3 regions of the Serratia sp. FDAARGOS_506 genome follow, and region 3 is predicted to be linked to each of the others. Evidence: predicted binding sites of a transcription regulator. Region 3 holds the regulator's gene; each other region holds the start of a gene.

Region 1 (5,415 bases), 540 kb from region 3:
CCACGCCGGCCTTTTCACAGGTTTTGATCAGTGCGTCCTGCGCGCGGTATTGCGCCCAGGAAGCCGCCATCACGCCGGCGTCTTTCGCCGAGTCGGAGTAGCCGATCATCACCATCTGTTTGCCCTGAATAAAGCCGCGATACCAGTCGATGTTCAGCAACTGGGTCATCACGTCGTCGGCGTTGTTCAGATCGTCGAGGGTTTCGAACAGCGGGGCGACCGGCAGCGCGAACGGGCAGCCGGCCTCTTTCAACAGCAGGTGCACCGCCAGCACGTCGGAAGGCGTGCGCGCCATCGAAATCACGTAGGCGGCGATCGAGCCCTGCGGCGCTTCGGCGATCACCCGGCAGGTTTCCAGCACTTCCTGCGTGTCGGCGCTCGGTTGCCATTTCAGCGGCACCAGCGGGCGTTTGGAGTTCAGCTCACGGATCAGGAACGCCTGTTTATCGGCTTCCGACCAGCTTTCATAGTCGCCCAGCCCCAGGTAGCGGGTCAGCTCGGCGATGGCTTCGGTATGGCGGGTGCTTTCCTGGCGCACGTCGATGCGTACCAGCGGCACGCCGAAGCAGCGCACGCGGCGCAGGGTGTCCAGCAGCTGACCGTTGGCGATGATGCCCATGCCGCAGGCCTGCAGCGACTGGTAGCAGGCATACAGCGGCTCCCACAGCTGCTCGTTGTTCACCAGCAGGTCGTGTGGCTTCAGCACGCGCTCGCCCTTCAGGCGACCTTCCAGATAAGCCTGGGAGCTCATCAGCTGGCTGCGCAGCTGCTTCATGATTTCGCGGTACGGTTCCTGCACCTCGTCACCGCCGGCGCGGGCGCGCAGCTCAGGGGTGCATTCGGTCATCGACAGCTCGGAGACCAGCACCTGGATATCGCGGGTGAACAGGTCGCAGGCTTTCCAGCGGCTGAGCAGCAGCACATGGCGGGTGATTTCGGCGGTCACGTTCGGGTTGCCGTCGCGGTCGCCGCCCATCCAGGAGGTGAAGCGCACCGGCACCGCTTCCACCGGCAGGCTGTAATCGATGGAGTTTTCCAACTGCTCGTTGAACTCGCGCAGGAACGCCGGCACGCCTTCCCACAGGCTGTTTTCCACCACCGCGAAGCCCCACTTGGCTTCGTCGATCGGGGAGGGGCGGTGTTTGCGAATTTCATCGGTGTGCCACGACTGGGCCACCAGCTGGCGCAGGCGGCGCATGATCTTGTTGCGCTCGTAGTCGGCCAGATCGTTGTGATCGAGCTGGCTGAGGCAGGTGTTGACCTCCACCAGCTTGTGGATCAGGGTGCGGCGGGTGATCTCCGTCGGGTGTGCCGTCAGCACCAGTTCGATGGAAAGTTGCGACACCGCGTGCTGCAGCTCTTTGTCGCTGAGTTTTTTGTCTTTGAGACGGCTGAACAGCTGAGCCAATGCTTCCGGATTGCTGGCGGCCTCGCCGTTGGGCGAAATGCTGTGGTACTGCTCGGCGACGTTGGTCAGGTTGAGGAACTGGCTGAAGGCGCGCGCCACCGGCAGCAGCTCGTCGTTGGACAGATTCTGCAGGGTGGAGAGCAGTTCCTGGCGATGCGCTTCGTTGCCGGCGCGTGAGGATTTGGAAAGCTTACGGATGGTCTCAACGCGATCGAGAATATGCTCGCCCAGCGCTTCTTTGATGGTATCGCCGAGCAATTTGCCGAGCATACTGACATTACTGCGCATTGCCGAATATTGTTCGTTCATATAACCCCTGACCCAGTTCTGTATGATTTTTATCTTGTAAATAAATTTCACGCGTCAGGCGCAGACCGCCTGCCTGATCACATCGCGTTCCTGTCCAATCGTCAATTGACACTATTTTTAGCAAAAAAACATCAAAATCGGCGCTTTTTCTGAAATTTAATTACGGCGCGTCGGTTATCAGCACGGCTTATTTCGCCGTTTTCTACTTATTTTGAGTTAGGGGAAAGCATAAAGCATTTCCCCTGTTAAATGTCGGGTTTATTGCCGGCAAAAGTGGTTGACCAGCTGGCCCAGCAGTTTGCGCGTCGGTTCGATAAACGCGGTGTCGATGTATTCGTCCGGTTGGTGGGCCTGATCGATGGAGCCGGGGCCGAGCACCAACGTCGGGCAGATCTGCTGCACGAACGGTGCTTCGGTGCAGTAGTTGACCACCTGCGTGCGGGTGCCCAGCAGCTCCTCGATCACCGCCACCATGCGGTGGTCGGTCGGACATTCGTAACCCGGCACCGAAGCATGCAGCTCTTCGATGGTCAGGCGGCCCGGCCAGCGTTGACTCACCGGCTCCAATGCCTGATGCATCAGCTCGTTGATATTATCGAGCGTCATGCCGGGCAGAGGACGGATATCCAGGTGCAGCTCGCAGCAGGCGCAGATGCGGTTGGCCGCGTCGCCGCCGCTGATATGGCCGAAGTTCATGGTGGGATAAGGCACGGCGAACGCCGGATTGTTGTAGCGCTCCTGCAGGGTTTTGCGCAGCTCCATCAGGCGGCCGATGGATTCATGCATCAGATCGATGGCGTTGACGCCGCGTGCCGGATCGCTGGAATGGCCGGACTGGCCGACGATGCGAATGGCGTTGGCCATGTGGCCCTTGTGCGCGCGCACCGGCTGCAGCGAGGTCGGTTCGCCGATGATGGCGAAATCCGGACGAATGGCGGTGGAGGCGGCGAAATAACGCGCGCCGGCCATCGTCGTTTCTTCATCTGCGGTAGCCAGAATGTACAGCGGCTTGGTCAGTTTGCTCGCGTCGATGTCGCGTACCGCATCCAGAATAAAGGCGAAGAAGCCTTTCATGTCGGCGGTACCCAGGCCGTAGAGCTTGTTGTCGTGCTCGGTCAGGGTGAAGGGATCGCGCGTCCAGCGGCCTTCGTCGTAAGGCACCGTATCGGTATGGCCGGCCAGCAGCAGGCCGCCGCTGCCTTCGCCGATGCTGGCCAGCAGGTTGAATTTGTGGCGCGATTCCGGCACCGGCTGTACGTCGACGCGAAAGCCCAGGTCGGCAAACCATCCGGCCAGCAAGTTGATTAACGCCTCATTGCTCTGATCGAGGCCGGCATCGGTGGCGCTGATCGACGGAGTGGCGATCAACGCCCGGTACAGCTCAATAAATGGAGGTAATTTCATCTTCACTGTTGACAGCCTTTGGTTAGGATAGTATCAATATTCATGCATTTATTTTGAATAAAAATACAGTAAGCCGAAGCGTAAGGGAACCCGATACCCGGATGTTTATAAAAGCATCAACGCCTGGCTCCGTGGGTGAACGGCGCAACAACGCTGGCTAGCCCTGTTACCTGGGTCGAAAGCGACCGCACGTCAGTCTAGAAGGTGAAAGGCCACATGTTGAATACGCTGATCGTTGGTGCCAGCGGTTACGCCGGAGCGGAGCTCACGGCTTACCTGAATCGCCACCCACACATGAACATAACCGCTTTAGCGGTTTCAGCGCAAAGTGCAGATGCAGGAAAATTACTTTCCGATCTCCATCCCCAGTTGAAAGGCATCGTCGATCTGCCGCTGCAGCCGTTGACCGACGTTACCAAGGCGGCGCAGGACATCGACGTGGTGTTCCTCGCCACCGCCCATGAAGTCAGCCACGATATTGCCCCGGTCTTCCTGGCGGCGGGCTGCGTGGTGTTCGATCTGTCGGGCGCCTTCCGCGTGCAGGACGCCGGTTTTTATACTCAGTACTACGGTTTCGAGCATCAGCATGGCGCCCTGCTGGAACAGGCGGTGTACGGCCTGGCGGAATGGCAGAGCGACAAGATTAAACAGGCGCAGCTGATTGCCGTGCCAGGGTGTTACCCGACGGCGGCGCAACTGGCGCTGAAGCCGTTGATCGAAAAGCAACTGCTGAACCTCGACCAGTGGCCGGTGATCAACGCCACCAGCGGCGTCAGCGGCGCCGGGCGCAAGGCCAGCATGACCACCAGCTTCTGCGAAGTGAGCCTGCAACCGTACGGTATTTTCACTCATCGGCACCAGCCGGAGATCGCCGCGCACCTGGGCGTGCCGGTTATCTTTACGCCGCACCTGGGCAACTTCCCGCGCGGCATCCTTGAAACCATCACCTGCCGCCTGAAGGCAGGCGTGACCGCGCAGGACGTCGCGGCCGCCTATCATGCCGCCTATGACGACAAGCCGCTGGTGCGGTTGTACGACCAGGGCGTGCCAGCGCTGAAAGCGGTGGTGGGGCTGCCGTTCTGTGACATCGGTTTTGCGGTGCAGGGCGAGCATCTGATCGCCGTAGCGGTGGAAGACAACCTGCTGAAAGGCGCGGCGGCGCAGGCGGTGCAATGCCTGAATATCCGTTTCGGCTTCCCGGAAACCCAGTCACTCCTTTAAACCAGCGTGAGTAAACAGCAATGAACCCGTTAATTATCAAGTTAGGTGGCGTGTTATTAGACAGTGAAGAAGCGCTGGAGCGTCTGTTTACCGCGCTGGACAGCTACCGGCAGCAGCATCAGCGGCCGCTGGTGATCGTGCACGGCGGCGGCTGTGTGGTGGACGAACTGATGAAGCAGCTCTCTTTACCGGTGGTGAAAAAGAACGGCCTGCGGGTCACGCCGGCCGATCAGATAGACATCATCACCGGCGCGCTGGCCGGCACCGCCAACAAAACCCTGCTGGCGTGGGCGATTAAACACCAAATCAACGCCGTCGGCCTGAGCCTGGCGGACGGCGGCAGCGCGGTCGTGACCCCGCTCGATCCGGCATTGGGCCACGTCGGCAACGCGCAGCCCGGTTCGCCGGCGCTGCTTAATACCCTGCTGGGCGCCGGCTACCTGCCGGTTGTCAGCTCCATCGGCATCACTGCCGAAGGGCAGTTAATGAACGTGAACGCCGATCAGGCGGCGACGGCCTTGGCGGCGACGCTGGGGGCGGATCTGATCCTGCTGTCGGACGTCAGCGGCATCCTCGACGGCAAGGGGCAACGTATTGCGGAAATGACGGCGCAAAAAGCGGAACAACTGATCGCGCAAGGCATCATCACCGATGGTATGGTGGTGAAGGTGAATGCGGCGCTCGACGCGGCGCGCACCCTCGGCCGCCCGGTGGATATCGCCAGCTGGCGCCATGCCGATCAGCTTCCTGCTTTGTTTAACGGCGTGTCGATTGGCACCCGGATCCTCGCTTAATTTTAGAATTAGAAAGGAATAGATCATGCAAAACCAAGGCATCAAAAAAATCGTTCTGGCGTACTCCGGCGGCCTGGATACCTCGGCCATCATTCCATGGCTGAAAGAGAACTATGGCGGCTGTGAAGTGGTGGCGTTCGTGGCGGACATCGGTCAGGAGCGCAGCGATCTGGAAGGCGTGGAGCAAAAAGCCCTGCAGTCCGGTGCCTCTGAATGTCACGTGGTCGATCTGCGTGAAGAATTTATCCGCGATTACGTTTATCCGGTGCTGCAGACCGG
Region 2 (5,415 bases), 1.4 Mb from region 3:
GGTATTTGCGTTTGGCTTCGATAACAAAGTATTATACGGACGCGGGGTGGAGCAGCCTGGTAGCTCGTCGGGCTCATAACCCGAAGGTCGTCGGTTCAAATCCGGCCCCCGCAACCAACCGAATGTCGTACCAGCGGCATAATATGAACGGTGGTTTCGTAGTAATACAGCATCAAGACGGACGCGGGGTGGAGCAGCCTGGTAGCTCGTCGGGCTCATAACCCGAAGGTCGTCGGTTCAAATCCGGCCTCCGCAACCAACTCTTGATGAAAACAGATAAGCACCCTGACGGGTGTTTTTTTGTATCTGTAATCCGCGAAAATAGCCGGGCTCGCGCCCGGCCCTGCCGTTATCGGCTCGCCAGCGCACCGCCGTTGGCGAAATAAGCCTTGATGCCCGCCAGAATCGACTCCGCCACCTGCTGCTGGAAATGGCTGGTACGCAGCTTGCGCTCCTCTTCGATGTTGCTGATAAATGCCGTTTCCACCAGGATCGACGGGATATCGGGCGCTTTCAACACCGCAAAACCGGCCTGATCGACGCGATTCTTGTGCAACCGGTTGATTTTCCCCATCCGATTCAACACTTCCTTACCGAACTTCAGGCTGTCGTTGATGGTCGCGGTTTGGATCAGATCGAACATGGTGTGGTCGAGATAACGGTCGCCGCTCTTGCTGACGCCCCCGATTTGGTCCGAAGCATTCTGCGTCTGAGCCAGGAACTTGGCCGCCGAGCTGGTGGCGCCCTTGGTAGACAACGCGAACACCGATGAACCGCGCGCTGCGCGGCTGGTAAAAGCGTCGGCGTGAATCGAAACGAACAGATCCGCGCGCTGCTTGCGCGCCTTGGCGACGCGCACCTTGAGCGGGATAAACACGTCTTCGTTGCGCGTCATGAACACCTTCATGTTCGGCTCGCGCTTGATCATGGCGCTCAGCTTGCGGGCAATCTGCAATACGATGTCTTTCTCACGCGTCTTGTACTTGCCGATAGCGCCGGGATCTTCACCACCGTGGCCGGGATCCAGCATGATGACGATCGGCCGATCGCGCCCCGCTTTGCCGGCCTGCGGCGCTTCCGGCGGCAGCGTACGCTCCAGATCGCCCTTGTTGTAATCTTCCAGTAACGCCAGTAGCGGATCATACTCCTCGCCGCCGCTGCCGACCTTGGTCGGGTAGAGATCCATCACCAGACGGTTGCGATACTCCGGCACCGGCGCCAACGTGAAAATATGCGGGCTGACGCTCTGCTTGAGCTCCAGCACCAACCGCACGGTATTCTGATCGAACTGGCCGACGCGCGCCTGCTTGAGATAAGGGTCGTCGGCGCGCACCTGCCCGGCGATGCCTTTCAGCACGCTGTTGAGGTGAACGCCTTCGATGTCCACCACCACGCGATCGGGATTGGTCAGCGCAAACTGCTTGTATTTCAGCTCGACATTGGATTCCAGCGTGACGCGGGTATAGGTAGAAGATGGCCAGACGCGCACGGCGATCACGTGCGATGATGCGGCGAAGCCCGTACGACTCACACTCAGCAACCAGCTGGCGGCAACGCCCTGTAATAAACGACGGCGGCCCAGATTGTGATTAGAGTTTGGCATGCGGCTCCGGCAGTAATAGCTGTTTACAACAGATGAAAAAAACACCAATAAAATGGGGATGCCGAAAACTTTAACCAATCATTCCAGCCCTGTCATCAGAAAATCTTTTTATGGTTTTTCAATTTATTAACGATTTAGCACCCTTAGCACACTCTTCATGACGATTTCTCGCTTGCCATTGGCGCAATAAAAGAATAAAAATACAAAAATACCGTATAAATATGCAAAAGAGGTTTGTCGTGAAGGAACGTAGTACAGAGCTGGTGCAAGGATTCCGTCACTCAGTCCCCTATATCAATGCCCACCGCGGCAAGACGTTTGTCATCATGCTCGGCGGGGAAGCCATCGAACACGAGAATTTCTCCAACATCGTCAACGACATCGGGCTGCTGCATAGCCTGGGCATTCGCCTGGTGGTGGTTTACGGCGCGCGGCCGCAGATCGACGCCAATCTGGCGCAGCATAACTATGAGCCGATTTACCACAAGCACACCCGCGTAACCGACGCCCATACGCTTGAGCTGGTCAAGCAGGCCGCCGGTTTGTTGCAGCTCGATATCACCGCCCGGCTGTCGATGAGCCTCAACAACACGCCGCTACAAGGTGCGCATATCAACGTGGTCAGCGGCAACTTCATCATCGCGCAGCCTCTGGGCGTCGATGACGGCATCGACTACTGCCACAGTGGCCGCATTCGCCGCATCGATGAAGACGCGATCCACCGCCAGCTCGACAGCAACGCCATCGTGCTGATCGGTCCGGTCGCGGTTTCAGTCACCGGCGAGAGCTTCAACCTGACCTCGGAAGAGGTGGCTACCCAGCTGGCGATCAAGCTGAAAGCGGAAAAAATGATCGGTTTCTGCTCCTCGCAGGGCGTGACCGACGCGGAAGGCAACATCCTTTCCGAGCTGTTCCCCAACGACGCACAAAAGCGCCTTGAAGAGCTCGAGGAAGGCGGCGACTACCATTCCGGCACCGTGCGCTTCCTGCGCGGCGCGGTGAAAGGCTGCCGCAGCGGCGTGCGCCGCAGCCACCTGATCAGCTACCAAGAGGACGGTGCGCTGGTGCAGGAACTGTTCTCGCGCGACGGCATCGGCACCCAAATCGTGATGGAGAGCGCCGAACAGGTGCGCCGTGCGACGATCAACGATATCGGCGGCATCCTGGAACTGATTCGGCCGCTCGAGCAGCAGGGTATTCTGGTGCGCCGTTCGCGTGAACAGCTGGAGATGGAGATCGACAAGTTCACCATTATCGAACGCGACAACCTGACCATCGCCTGCGCGGCGCTGTACCCGTTCTTAGAGGAAAAAATCGGTGAGATGGCCTGCGTGGCGGTGCATCCCGATTACCGCAGTTCTTCGCGCGGCGAGATGCTGCTGCAGCGGGTGGAAAATCAGGCGCGGCAGATGGGGCTGAAGAAGCTGTTCGTGCTGACCACCCGCAGCATCCACTGGTTCCAGGAGCGTGGCTTCACCCCGGCGGAAGTCGACGTGCTGCCGATGCAAAAGCAGGCGCTGTACAACTACCAGCGCCGCTCCAAAATCCTGCTGGCAGACCTGTAATTCACGCGGGCGCGGCCGTTGCCGCGCTCCTTCCCGTTTATTCCGTCACCTGCAACCGCTCAGCCAATCCGCTGCGGCGCTGGGTCGGCGTGCGAATGGCCCGCAGCAGCACCGCCTCTGTGGCATACAGCGAAAGCTGCTTACGTGCGCGAGTAATCGCGGTATAGACCAATTCACGCGTCAGCACCGGCAGGAAATGGTTCGGCAACACCAGAACCGTATGGTCAAACTCCGAGCCCTGGGACTTGTGCACCGTCATGGCATACGCGGTTTCATGCGCCGGCAAACGGCTTGGCTGCACCGACTTGATGCTGCCGTCCGGCAGTTGGAAATGCACGCGCAGATCGCCGTGCTCATCCGGCAGCGTAATGCCTATATCCCCATTGAACAGCCCCAGCGCGCTGTCATTGCGGCCGATCATCACCGGCCGCCCTTGGTACCAGCGGCCCAGTACACCCGGCTTACGCTCAATCAAACCGGCGCGCTGTAGCCCGAGCTCAATACGTTCATTCAGGCCGGCAACGCCGAACGGCCCTTCACGCAGCGCACACAGCACCTGAAAACGGCCAAAGGCCGCCAGCACCGCCACCGCGTCCGCGCCTTCGGCGGTGAGCCGCAGATAGTCGCGATAGCCCGCCACGCAGACATCCAACAGCGCCTGATACTCTTCGCTCGTCGCCAGCGCATAGCCCGCGACATCGCCGAAACTGCCGTTCAAGGCCATTAGCGCACGATCCCCCGCACCGGCGTTGACCGCCAACGCCAACTGACCGATGCCGGAGCGGGCGTCAAAGCGATAGCTCTTGCGCAGCAGACACAGGCTGTCACGCACCGTTGCTTCCGCGTCGGCCTGCTGCCCAGCGAGCGAACAGCCGGTCAGGCGGCTCAGCTCTGCGGCACGCGCATCGCTGTATCCCTGCTCGGCAAAACGGCAAATATCGCCCAGCACCGCGCCGGCCTCCACCGAGGCCAACTGATCGCGGTCGCCGAGGAAAATCACCCGCGCCCGATCGGGCAGCGCGGCAATCAGGCGTGCCATCATCGGCAGGTCGACCATCGAGGCCTCATCCACCACCAGCACATCCAAATGCAGCCGGTTGCCACGGTGATAGCGCATGCGCTGACTGTTCGGTTGCGCCCCCAACAGACGGTGCAACGTCGCCGCCTCTGTCGGGAACAGCGCTTGCTGAGCCGGGGTCAGCGACAACTGACGGCTGGCGCTGCCAAGCGACTCCGTCAGGCGCGCCGCCGCCTTGCCGGTCGGTGCCGCCAGTTGGATACGCAAACGCGCGCTTTCATCCAGCTGCACCAGCGCCGCCAACAGTTTGGCGACGGTGGTAGTTTTACCGGTACCAGGCCCACCGGAAATCACCGCGATGCGCCGCGTGGCGGCCACCGCGGCGGCGATTTTCTGCCAATCGGGTTCGCCGCTTGCCGCGCCGAACAAACGGTCGAGAATAGTACGCAGCTCAGCCTCCGGCACCGCCAGTGACTCGCCTTCGCCGCCGATAAACGCCGCCACTTCACCTTCGTTTTGCCACATGCGTTGCAGATACAGGCGCGGCCCGCGCAGCACCAGCGGCGTAGCGCCGCTGCCGTCCCCGACCGCCGCGCTGGCCGCCAGGCGCCGTTGCCAATGCGCGCTATCCGGCCGCCCGGCCGCCTCCCACGCCGCCAGCGCCAACGCCGGCTGGCGCCCTTCAAACAGCGTGTCAGCCTGCAGTTGTTCCAGCATCAGGCAAACGTGACCGGCCCCCGCCTCTGCGCTCAGGCAGGCGGCGGCCAACAAAATATCGGGCTCGTCGTCGTTCGCCACCACGCGGGCGAACTGCACGTCCAGCGGGCGCAGCGCGCCAAGCGCCACAGCCTGCTCCAGCAGTGCGATCATGATCCTTCCTCCGTCACCGCAGCTTCGCCGCTGAACAAGCGATCCATCCCTTCCACCAACTCAAACTCGGGGAGACAGGTGAAAATGCCGTTGCCCGGGTGCGCTGCATCCACACCGCGCAGGAACAGATAAATCACCCCGCCAAAATGGCGCCGATAATCGTAATCCGGCAACCGATGACGCAGATAACGATGCAGCGCCAGCGTATACAGCTGGTATTGCAGATCGTAACGATGCTCCGCCATCGCCTGCTCCATCGCCGGCTGGGTATAGGCGCTGCTGTCTTCCCCCAGCCAGTTGGACTTGTAGTCCAGCAGGTAGTATTTGCCCTGCCAACAGAACACCAGGTCGATAAAGCC
Region 3 (5,415 bases):
CTCCGTCAAATGGTAGTAATACTCGATCCAGACCGCCAACGGATCCTGCCGCTCTACGTCATATGTCGCCCCGTCTTCCTTCAGCACCAGCAGGTTACGCGCATCTGAAGGCAGGCTGTCGATATGGTACTCCAACGCTTTTCCCTGCACGCCTTTACGCCTGCGGCTGATCCAGCCTTCGCGCCGGGCCATCAGATTGATTCCCTGTGGTGAGGAAGGTAATCCTGCGATGCCTGTCAGCTCCTTGGCGGCAAACCACTCGTTTTTCATAGCCATCATCTCTGGGCAATAGTGGGCAATGTCATTTTTTAGAAATTACTTGGGTATTTTTTAAGAAATTTAATGGTATTCTGATTTCCGAATAAGCGTTTCATGTTGTTCAAACGCCTAACCTTGACCCGTTAGTTATACCACTAACGCAACTTTGGCTAATCAGAAAAGGAATGTAAACATGAATTCAAGGAACCCAGATTGGCATCCGGCGGATATCATCGCGGCGCTACGCAAGCAGGGCACCACGCTGGCGGCAGTGTCGCGCAAGGCCGGATTAAGCTCATCAACGCTGGCCAACGCGCTGTCGCGCCCGTGGCCAAAAGGGGAATGGCTGATCGCCGAAGCGATAGGCATCCACCCTTCGGAGATCTGGCCAAGCCGTTATTACGATCCGCACAATGATTGCCTGCTGGATCGCAAGGCTCGCATCAAATCGTGAACGCTAAGCAAAAAAAAACCGCCGGAACAGCGTCCGGCGGCGTTTATCGGCTGACTATCGGCGGCAATCAGTTATTGATGAACTTCTCGCCCAGTTCGATATCTTTGTGCAGCACGTCCAGCATCTCGTCCAGCGCTTTCTGCTCGAAGGCGCTCAGAGTGCCGATATCTTTACGTTCTTCAACGCCGTTTTTGCCCAGTACCAACGGCTGTGCGAAGAAGCGAGCGTATTTGCCGTCGCCTTCAACGTAAGCGCATTCCACTACGCCTTTCTCGCCCTGCAGCGCACGCACCAGAGACAGACCGAAACGTGCGGCCGCCTGGCCCATGGACAGCGTTGCAGACCCGCCACCGGCTTTGGCCTCCACCACTTCGGTGCCGGCATTCTGAATGCGCTTGGTCAGATCGGCCACTTCCTGCTCGGTGAAGCTCACGCCAGGGATCTGCGACAACAGAGGCAGGATGGTCACGCCAGAGTGGCCACCGATAACCGGCACGTTCAGCTCTTCCGGCTGCTTGCCTTTCAGCTCGGCCACGAAGGTATTGGAACGGATGATATCCAGCGAAGTCACGCCGAACAGTTTGTTCTTGTCGTAAACGCCGGCTTTTTTCAGCACTTCCGCCGCGATGGCGACCGTAGTGTTAACCGGGTTGGTGATGATGCCGATGCAGGCTTTCGGGCAGGTTTTCGCCACTTGCTCAATCAGGTTACGCACGATGCCGGCGTTAACGTTGAACAGGTCAGAGCGATCCATGCCTGGCTTACGAGCCACGCCGGCAGAAATCAGCACCACGTCCGCACCGTGCAGAGCCGGGGTCGCGTCTTCGCCGCTGAAGCCTTTGATTTTAACTGCGGTTGGGATGTGGCTTAAGTCGACGGCAACGCCTGGGGTAACGGGGGCAATGTCGTAGAGAGAGAGTTCAGAACCTGAAGGAAGCTGGGTTTTGAGTAGAAGGGCGAGGGCCTGGCCGATACCGCCAGCAGCACCGAGAACTGCAACTTTCATCCTATACTCCTTTATTATCTTAAATATATAAAGCGCCGTGAATGTGTTGGTTACGGACCTTAAGTCATTACACCTTTCAAAACAATAAATTAGCCAATTCTTGCCTGCCGGTGTAATAAAACGGCCGCTGTCGCGCCCATTTTAGATTAAATCGCTTACGCATGAAGGGCATAGCGCACACTAATCAAAAATAGTGCGAGGTTATTCACGAGCAAGTTAACCGGCCGTTACATTACACCCTTACGCAACATCAGAACAACATCATTTTAATAACATTTTATTTACCACCGCAGGCCGATTTTCCGTCGTCAAAAGGGCATATTCATCGCGGCCGGATTTTGTTAAAATGCCGCCCTTTCCTCGCCGCCCGGTCATGTTTATTTTCTTTGGGTCGGCCTTTGTTGCATAAAAATTCATCTATATGCATAATCATGACTTCCACTATCAACATTCCACGGTGCAAAATGCGTAATCCCGCAAAACAGGAAGATCTGATCAAGACGTTCAAAGCGTTATTGAAAGAAGAAAAATTCAGTTCTCAAGGCGAGATCGTTTTGGCGCTGCAAGAAGAAGGCTTCGAAAACATTAACCAATCCAAAGTATCGCGCATGCTGACCAAGTTCGGCGCGGTACGTACGCGCAATGCCAAAATGGAAATGGTGTATTGCCTTCCTGCCGAACTCGGCGTGCCGACCACCACCAGCCCGTTGAAAAATCTGGTGCTGGACGTCGACCATAACGACGCCGTCGTGGTGATCCACACCAGCCCGGGCGCCGCGCAGCTGATCGCCCGCCTGCTCGACTCATTGGGTAAATCCCAGGGCATCCTCGGCACGATTGCCGGCGACGATACGATTTTCGTCACCCCGTCCAGCGGCTTTACCGCCCAGAAACTGCATGAAGCTATTCTGGGCGTGTTCGAGCAAGAGCTGTGAAACCTGGTGCTAACAAAGTGCGGCTGTAGCCCGCATTTTGTTAGCGCTGCTTTAACCCTCACGTAACCTTTCCTGCCCTCAGCCGCGTTTAACACTGCTTTTTTATCCCTCAGCAACACATTTCCATGACATCTACATGTAACCAGCAGTACCGACTGTGATCTTCCGCACTTTTGGTCAAAAGCACTTACCTCATTGAAATTACATAAATTTAACATCAAAAGATCGTTTTATAAGCGTTTTTTATTCCTTACAGTTATAAAAAATAGGGATCACGAGGTTAAAGTTTCACTAGAAACTGTTAGCGAACTATTAATTTTTCGCGTTACTAGCTGTATACTCATTTCCGTGAACTAAGTCACAGTTCGTTGGAACTGATAAAAGAATACGATGAGGTGAGATGATGAAAATTAAAACTACCGTTGCAACCCTGAGCGTTCTGTCCATGCTTTCATTTGGCGCGTTCGCAGCACAATCTGTTGACGCAACTCAGGCCGCAAAACTGCAGCCGGCCGGTGTGATTACCGTGAGTGGCGTTGCCGCTGCACCTTCCGACATCCGCCAGGCGCTGTCAGATAAAGCCGACGCCAAAGGGGCGACCGCTTACCGCGTGATCGAAGCCCGCAATGACGGCAACTTCCACGCAACGGCTGAAATCTACAAATAAGTACCGACGTTACCCGGCAACGGGCAATACATCTCTGGAATCAAACGCTGTCGTAACGGCCTTCAAGAATAAAAATCGCTGCCAAGCCCTTCCAGGCTGTTATGACCAAGGATCGCTATCATGAACATGAAAACTACTCTCGCTGCACTCGGCCTGCTGTCTGTCATCTCCTTCGGCGCTTCTGCCGCCCAGCTGGTGACTAACGATCAGACCGCTAGCCTGCAATCTATCGGCACCATTACCGTCAGCGGTATCGACGGCGCACCGACCGACATTCGCCAGGCGCTGTCGGAGAAAGCCGACGCTAAAGGCGCGACCGCCTACCGCGTGATCGAAGCGCGTAATGAAGGCAACTACCACGCCACCGCCGAGATTTATAAATAACAACTCTGGGGACGGCTTTGCAGAGCTGATTACCCTCGTCACTGCCACTGCCGAGTTCTGACGCAAACGCCGATTTCCCAGAGACCCTCTCGTCGTCCTATCCGACGAACCCCGTTGCCCTCGCTCGCGAGGGCTTTTTTACGCCTGTAAAAAAGGCCGCTAATGCGGCCCTTGGGTTGTCTGATGCGGCTGAGCGATCAGTAGGTCACCTTCGGTTCCTGCTTTTTCGCCAACGCTTCCAGCAGACGATCGTGAATGCCGCCGAAACCGCCGTTGCTCATCACCAGAATGTGATCGCCCGGCTGTGCGGTTTTCACCACCATATCCACCAGCGTGTCGAGATCGGCGCTCCAATGCGCCGGCTGCACGCAGGCATCCGCCACTTCCGCCACCTGCCACGGAATGTGGTGCGGCTGGAACAGGAACACTTCGTCGGCGCGACCGAGCGAAGGTGCCAGATCGTTTTTGCTGATGCCCATTTTCATGGTGTTGGAACGCGGTTCCAGCACCGCCAGAATGCGCGCCGTGCCGCCGACTTTACCGCGCAGCGCGGCCAGAGTGGCGAGGATCGCCGTCGGGTGGTGTGCGAAGTCGTCGTAAACCGTGACGCCGTTGGCTTCGCCACGCAGTTCCAGGCGGCGGCGGGCATTGATGAAATCGCCCAACGCGCGGCAGGCATCCGCCGGCTGCACGCCGACATGACGGGTGGCGGCGATGGCCATCAGGCCATTATGCATGTTGTGCTCGCCCACCAGCGCCCAGTTCACTTCGCCGACCTGTTCGCCGTCGAGGAATACCGCGTAATGGCTGGCGTCCGGCGTCAGCTTCTGCGCGCGCCAGGTGCCCTCTTCCCCCACCAGCTCCTGCTCGCTCCAGCAGCCCATCGCCATCACCTGCTTCAGGTGGCTGTCGTTGTCCGGCAGGATGATCTTGCCTTTGCCCGGCACCAGACGCACCAGGTGGTGGAACTGTTTCTGGATGGCTTTAAGATCGTCGAAGATATCGGCGTGATCGAACTCCAGGTTATTCATGATCAGCGTGCGCGGGCTGTAATGCACGAACTTGGAGCGCTTGTCGAAGAACGCGCAGTCATACTCGTCGGCCTCGATCACGAAGAACGGGCTGCCGCCGAGGCGGGCCGATACGTCGAAGTTACCCGGTACGCCGCCGATGACGAAGCCGGGCTGGTAGCCGCAGGCTTCGAGGATCCAGGTCGCCATGCCGGCGGTGGTGGTTTTGCCGTGGGTGCCGGCGACCGCCAGTACCCAGCGATCGCGCAACACGGCGTCGTGCAGCCACTGCGGGCCGGAAACGTAAGGGATGCCACGCTCCAGCACCGCCTCCACGCACGGGTTGCCGCGCGTCATGGCGTTGCCGATGATCACCAGATCCGGCGCCGGATCCAGCTGGGCTGGATCATAACCCTGAATAAGATCGATCCCCTGGTTCTCCAGCAGCGTGCTCATCGGCGGATAGACGTTGGCGTCCGAACCGGTGACGTCATGCCCCAGTGAGCGCGCCAGCATCGCTAGCCCGCCCATAAAGGTGCCACAGATCCCAAGAATGTGAATGCGCATAGGTTTCTCATGTGAGTGCATCGAATGTCGGCATATTCTAACGCTCAGAATCGTCCAGAAGAAATGGATTTGCCTATGAATGGCGCGCATCTTTGGGCTACACTGCACGCGAAAACGTTGGCGGTTTGTTAACA

The links. Region 3 encodes ArgR, which controls arginine synthesis, uptake and breakdown. Its sites were predicted from a motif close to ANTGAATAAAAATACANT; they were not measured.
Region 1: a site for ArgR is predicted at 3,174-3,191, ahead of argC (N-acetyl-gamma-glutamyl-phosphate reductase). Genes of this name have one in related genera too.
Region 2: a site for ArgR is predicted at 1,793-1,810, ahead of argA (amino-acid N-acetyltransferase). Genes of this name have one in related genera too.

The regions. Positions count from the first base shown of each region.
Region 1 covers NZ_CP033831.1:1,361,686-1,367,100, reverse strand. The annotation lists gene ppc (phosphoenolpyruvate carboxylase) at 1-1,717, opposite strand, end outside; gene argE (acetylornithine deacetylase) at 1,976-3,121, opposite strand; gene argC (N-acetyl-gamma-glutamyl-phosphate reductase) at 3,338-4,342, shown strand; gene argB (acetylglutamate kinase) at 4,363-5,136, shown strand; gene EGY12_RS06720 (argininosuccinate synthase) at 5,162-5,415, shown strand, end outside.
Region 2 covers NZ_CP033831.1:528,553-533,967, forward strand. The annotation lists tRNA gene EGY12_RS02815 (tRNA-Met) at 41-117, shown strand; tRNA gene EGY12_RS02820 (tRNA-Met) at 183-259, shown strand; gene amiC (N-acetylmuramoyl-L-alanine amidase AmiC) at 350-1,603, opposite strand; gene argA (amino-acid N-acetyltransferase) at 1,825-3,168, shown strand; gene recD (exodeoxyribonuclease V subunit alpha) at 3,206-5,056, opposite strand; gene recB (exodeoxyribonuclease V subunit beta) at 5,053-5,415, opposite strand, start outside.
Region 3 covers NZ_CP033831.1:1,904,921-1,910,335, reverse strand. The annotation lists gene EGY12_RS09235 (DNA-binding protein) at 1-270, opposite strand, end outside; gene EGY12_RS09230 (helix-turn-helix transcriptional regulator) at 452-712, shown strand; gene mdh (malate dehydrogenase) at 780-1,718, opposite strand; gene argR (transcriptional regulator ArgR) at 2,183-2,653, shown strand; gene yhcN (peroxide/acid stress response protein YhcN) at 3,057-3,320, shown strand; gene yhcN (peroxide/acid stress response protein YhcN) at 3,441-3,704, shown strand; gene mpl (UDP-N-acetylmuramate:L-alanyl-gamma-D-glutamyl-meso-diaminopimelate ligase) at 3,902-5,281, opposite strand.